2 regions of the Leptolyngbya sp. NK1-12 genome follow, and region 1 is predicted to be linked to the other one. Evidence: predicted binding sites of a transcription regulator. Region 1 holds the regulator's gene; the other holds the start of a gene.
What was found. The regulator NtcA, encoded in region 1, controls nitrogen genes in cyanobacteria. The targets are predictions, from matches to a motif close to TTTGTANNNNNNNNTACAAA.

Region 1 (3,125 bases):
GTTCTCGCCAGAGCTGTTTGCCTATTTGCGCAATCCTAACCCCTCAAAGTTCAAGCAATTCCGCAAGGGGGTGAATGAACTGCGCGAAGAAGGAGCGGTACAAATCATGTACTCTGCCGACGAATCGAAGCGGGATCCAATCTTGGCGGCGGTGGGTCAGCTTCAGTTTGAGGTGGTGCAGTTCCGCTTGCAGAATGAATATGGCGTGGAAACTCTGCTCGATCCGCTGCCCTATAGCGTTGCCCGTTGGGTGGAGGGCGGTTGGGAAGCCTTGCAAAAGGTAGGCCGTTTATTCAACACGGTTGCCGTTAAAGATAGCTGGGGCCGTCCGGTGCTGCTGTTTCGTAATGAGTGGAATTGTCAGCAGGTGGAAGGCGAGCACCCAGAGCTAAAGCTGAAGAAGGTGGCTCCGGTGGTGTCAGGTCAGGAGCCGGAAGCGCTTTAGAAAAAGCTAGGAGTCAGGAGTGGGGTTTGCTGTAGGGCAACGGTTAGCGGAGCATCAACGGGCAAACTCGCTGGTGCAGGAGTAGGTAATGTTCTGACTCCCGGCTCCTGCGGCCCTTTTCATGACTGATCAGCCTGCTATAGCTTTTTCCACTCTGGTAAGGTACGAGGGGTGTGGGGGCTTCGCCCCCACGTAGGGGCACGGCCCCTGCACCCTATTTTTTGTACTTCATTAGCCTGGAAAAGGCTGTATTACAAGTCTGAAGTTTTTGTTAATCCTACCTAGAAGGCGCGAACGGCCCTCCTATAGTTGAAAACGTTACAGGATATTGCTGAATCATGACTAATCGTAATAATCTGCTTCGCAACATCTTAGTGGGTGCTGGCATTGCTACCGTCGGCGCAATTGGCACCAAAGCCGCGGTTGATTACTTCAAGAATCGGGGTGAGGAAGATGTCCCGGATGAAAGCCAGGGTGATCAACTGCCTGCTTCTGCCGCAGAAGTGGCCTATGCCAAAGTCCAAGACGCCTCGCTGCAAAAATTCCTCGATGTTAGCTTTGGCGAACCAGGCCGCTATGTTCCCAATCGTCCAGCCAAGGTGTTCGACTACCAGGGCAAGCAGTACATGGTGGTTTGGGCACGCGACAATAAGAAAAACAAAAACCAAATGCTGGCCTTTATTTACACACCCGAAGGCCGCAAGATGATTGCCAGCGTTGGCTATACCAATCAGGAAACCGATTACAACATCAACTTGGGCAGCACTCCCTTTGCTGTAGAGGTAAAAGGGCAGAAACTGACCAGTGGCCAGGGCAAAACCAAAGGCGCTGATGAGGTTGACTTTGTGCTTGCTTAACTGACTTGAAAGATTTGCAAAGTTTGAAGATATAAGGCTAACTAAGCCCTCCTGCCCCCCAATTTGGGGGGTTTCTATCACTCAAAGCTTACCTAAGTGAACTGCTGACTCAGGGTGACTGGATTGTGAACGGTAATCTTTTTCTTATGAATGGAAATCATTTTGTCTTGCCGCAAGTCGCCTAGCAGCCGCGTTACTGTTACTCGCGTCGAGCCAATTGCCTCTGCAATCGCCTGGTGGGAAAGTTTGAGATCGATGGTGATGCCATCCTGAGCAGGAACACCAAAATCGCGGCAGAGAATTAGCAAAAAGCTAACTAGACGGGAACCCATATCCCGATGCGCCAAGGTTTCGATCATCATCTCAGTCTGCAGGATGCGAGACGACAAACCCTGCAGCATGATCATCGACAGCTCTGGGTTATCCTTGAGCGCCTTCTCAACCTGCTCAATGGGTACTGAAAGCAACTCCACGGGCGTAAAGGCAACAGCGTGGTAGAAGCGGTCGGCGCGGTGCCCGGTAATCAGAGAGAGTACGCCAAAGACGCTATTCTCGCGCAGCAAGGCTACGGTAATCTCTTCCCCAGCTTCGTAAACCCTAGAGAGTTTGACCGCCCCTCGCATCAGGAAGTAAACCCGTTCCGCTGGATCACCTGGAAAGAAGATGGTTTTGCCGCGCTCGTAAGTCTCTACGACAGGCGGGAAGGCACCACCGCTCAACTGACGGAATACATTTGCTAACGGTCTATCTTGCAACGCTACCATGCCTTTATCCCTAGCCTATTATCGTGAGCCTGTATGAGCCTGTAGTTGTAATAACCCCCGAAGCGCTCTTCGTACTTATTTACGCTTACTACCAGTTTTTAGCCAGAACTCTTAGGATAAATTGTGCTGCATAACACAATCATACTGTGATAGAACTCTGACTTTAAAACACTAAACTTAAGAATGCGATAGTTTTTTGTAGCAAGAATTACACAATGCTGAAATCTCAGACCAGAATGCTATTTGCTGAGATATTTTCAGAATTTTTTCTGAGTAATGAAAATAGAGCATAGCCGTTCAACCCAAAAGTTGCAAGGCAGTAGAACTTAAACCCCTGCTACTGCCTCTGGCAACGCTACATCTGGGCAACATCGGTTCACAAGACTTCCACAGCAGCAAGCTACAAAACTACACACCATGCCTAAGCAAAGACTAACGCCCAGCGTACAGGCTATGTCGCCAAAACTCAAAACTTAAAACTCCCTCACCAGTTTCTTTCCGTCCCCGTTTTTCAGTATTCTTGAGACGCCAAACGACATTGGGTGAAGGGTCATGTTGAATTTGTCTGGAAAAAATGCCCTGGTGACAGGAATCGCTAACAACCGCTCAATCGCTTGGGGAATTGCCCAACAGCTTCACGCCGCAGGAGCCAATCTGGGTATTACCTATCTGCCTGATGAAAAGGGCCGCAACGAAAAGAAAGTGGCAGATTTGGTAGAACCGCTCCAACCCAGTTTGTACCTCCCCTGTGATGTGCAGAATGAAGCTCAGATGCAGGAAACATTCGAGGTGATTCAGGATAAGTGGGGCCGCTTAGATATTTTGATTCACTGCCTTGCGTTTGCTAGCAAAGATGCCTTGAGCGGTGACTTCAGCAGCGTATCGCGTCAAGATTTCTCTCTAGCAATCGAAGTGAGCGCCTATTCGCTGGTCAGCCTCAGTCGCTATGCGAAGCCATTAATGACCGAGGGCGGCAGCATTCTCACTCTCAGCTATTTGGGCGGCGTGCGAGTGATCCCCAACTACAACACGATGGGGATCGCAAAAGCAGCGCTGGAA
Region 2 (3,125 bases), 3.2 Mb from region 1:
ACGCTCGAACTTGGTGGCAAAGCTCCGTTTGTCGTGTTCGCCGATGCCGATGTTGAAGCCGCCGCCCGCGGCGCAATTCCAGCCGCCTATATGAACAGTGGCCAGGATTGCACGGCTGCCACCCGAATCTACGTGCAAAACGAGGTGTTTGATCAATTCCTTAGCCGCTTTACCGAACTCACCCAAACGATTCGCGTTGGCGATCCCTTTGCTGAAGATACCGATATCGGTCCGTTAGCCAGCGAAACCCAACGCCTCAAGGTGCACGGCTTTGTCGAAGAAGCACGGCAGCAGGGCGTCAAGGTAGCCACTGGCGGCGTTATGCCGGAGGGAGATGGGTTTTACTATCCGCCCACGATCTTGGTAGAGGCGGCCCAATCGGCAAGCTGCGTGCAGGAGGAAATTTTTGGCCCGGTAGTGGTAGTGAATCGCTTCTCGGATGAAGCCGAAGCCATCAAGTTGGCAAACGACATTCCCTACGGATTAGCTGGCAGCGTCTGGACTTTGAATGTGCAGCGAGCGATGCGAATGGCGACAGCAATGGAGTGTGGCACCGTTTGGGTGAACGATCACTTACCAATTGCCAGCGAAATGCCCCACGGCGGTTTCAAGCAAAGCGGCATCGGCAAAGACATGTCCTACTACGCGCTGGAAGAATACACCATCGTCAAGCATGTCATGCTAGACATCACGGGCGAACAGAAGAAAGCCTGGCACTCGGTTGTATTTGACGCTTAATTGAGTTTTGAGTGTTAAGTTTTGAGTTTTGAGTTAGGGCAGGGGAGTTGAAAAATAAATTTAAATTTGGTGAGCTGGTGGTGTGGGCGTCTCACCTGTCATCGGCAGAATGTTATTGCCCAGCCTGTCAGCCCACTCAAAACTGAGAACTCAAAACTCAAAACTATCTTCCAAACTATTTTCCTGATTCTGTTCCTGTAGGGATTGCCATCCGGCTTGCCAAAGCGAATGGTCTTTGAGCTGCTGAGCGTTCAACCAAAACCGCACGGTTGGATCACAGGCAGCCACCATCTCAGCGAATACCCAACGCCCTTCGTTTTTGCGATTGACCACCTGGAAATGTCGCCATCCCCAGGTGGTCTGTTGAGCTGTCCATTTGGAACCAACTAAGTAAGGAAATTTTTGCTTGCGTGCCATTGGGACTTCTATCGAGTTATGTAACAAAAAATAACTAGAATTGAGGACAAAAAACCTGAAATCGCGTCAAATTGCCAGAGGTTTTCTCTTCCAGTTCTGGAATGTTCGGTTATGCTGAATTCATAACAATTTCTCAACACGCCGTTTCTGTTTTCCCGCAAAGAGAATCTTGCTGTGTTGATTGTTAGGTTCGTTGCCTCATTGGTCCGAGCTAATTGGTTTGAGAAATTTTGCCTTCAGCAAGATCTCATTCTGTAACTTTCAGCAAGCGCAAACTAAAACTCTGGCATACCAGTTTTTTACAGCGAAAATTATGAAAAAGCGTGCAACTTTTGTGAGAAAAGTTACAATCGGAGAGGTTTCAGCAAAACCCGCAGGCAATGATTCCCGTTTTGGTGCTGATTCCCAGTATTCATCATTACTGAGGAGAAGCATTGTGCCTCTGGGATAGCTACCGGCAACGACGAACTGGTCTTAATTTATCTAGAATCACTTAAGCGTAGACCAGCTAATAACTCGGTCGTGATATTCCTTGGTTTGATTGACCTTTAACGTTTTGATATAAGGAGCATGAGGAGCGCGGCATGACCCAGGCTAATGACGTACTCGAAACCATTGACCAGCCCGAGAGTAATTTGGATGAACTCTTGATTGAGGAAGGAGATGATCGAGACGATTTGTTCGACAGCCAACCTGATTCTGAGGATGAAGAGGATGGCAAGGCGGCGAAGGGAGGCGCTCGTCGTCGGGCACAAGCGAAGAAAAAACATTACACCGAAGATTCGATTCGGCTTTACCTGCAAGAGATTGGTCGGATTCGCCTGCTGAGGGCCGATGAAGAGATTGAACTGGCCCGCAAGATCGCTGATTTGCTGGAACTGGAGCGGATTCGGGACAAATTATGCGAACGCCTCGACCAAACGCCTCAGGAGTTTGAGCGCAATCTCGAAGTTTGGGCCAATGAGGTGAACCAACCCCTGCCCAAATTCCGCCGACGTCTACACGAAGGCCGGCGAGCCAAAGAAAAAATGGTGCAGTCCAACCTACGATTGGTGGTTTCGATCGCCAAGAAGTATATGAACCGTGGCTTGTCGTTCCAGGATTTGATTCAGGAAGGCAGCTTGGGTCTGATTCGGGCGGCTGAGAAGTTTGACCACGAAAAGGGCTACAAATTCTCGACCTATGCCACCTGGTGGATTCGTCAGGCAATTACCCGCGCCATTGCTGATCAATCTCGCACGATTCGGCTGCCAGTTCACCTCTACGAGACCATTTCTCGGATCAAGAAAACCACCAAGCTGCTGTCTCAGGAAATGGGCCGCAAACCCACCGAAGAAGAGATCGCAACTCGGATGGAGATGACGATTGAGAAACTGCGGTTTATTGCTAAGTCGGCTCAGTTGCCCATCTCTTTAGAAACGCCAATTGGCAAAGAAGAAGACTCGCGCTTGGGAGACTTCATTGAATCTGATGGTGAAACACCCGAAGACCAGGTTTCCAAAAATCTACTCCGGGAAGACCTAGAAAGCGTTTTGGGTACGCTCAGCCCCCGCGAACGCGATGTATTACGCCTGCGCTATGGCTTGGATGATGGTCGGATGAAAACCTTAGAAGAGATCGGCCAGATTTTCAACGTCACTCGCGAGCGGATTCGGCAAATCGAAGCCAAGGCACTGCGGAAGTTGCGCCACCCCAACCGCAACAGCGTTTTGAAGGAATACATTCGCTAATTCTTGGGTTAGTCACCCATTATCAAATCAGATGTTCGATGAAGCCTGCCGGATTTGGTAGGCTTTTTGTTCGTTAGGCATTAGGCTCTAGCGGCAGAATCACAGCAAAGGTTGAGCCACTGCCGAGTTGACTCCGTAGGGAGACCTGCCCGCCATGAGCTTCGGCAATCGCCTTGACAATGGATAGCCCCAATCCCGCTCCTTCAGAACGGCGGCGACCGTGAGAGGCTCTGGCAAAGC

Region 2: a site for NtcA is predicted at 1,487-1,506, ahead of rpoD (RNA polymerase sigma factor RpoD). Genes of this name have one in related genera too.

What each region holds. Positions count from the first base shown of each region.
Region 1 is NZ_CP053586.1:6,104,154-6,107,278, forward strand. Features, by position in the region: gene prfC (peptide chain release factor 3) at 1-445, shown strand, start outside; gene HJG54_RS26220 (hypothetical protein) at 784-1,302, shown strand; gene ntcA (global nitrogen regulator NtcA) at 1,395-2,066, opposite strand; gene fabI (enoyl-ACP reductase FabI) at 2,619-3,125, shown strand, end outside.
Region 2 is NZ_CP053586.1:2,688,609-2,691,733, reverse strand. Features, by position in the region: gene HJG54_RS11320 (aminobutyraldehyde dehydrogenase) at 1-738, shown strand, start outside; gene HJG54_RS11315 (TIGR02450 family Trp-rich protein) at 889-1,155, opposite strand; gene rpoD (RNA polymerase sigma factor RpoD) at 1,740-2,885, shown strand; gene HJG54_RS11305 (ATP-binding protein) at 2,959-3,125, opposite strand, start outside.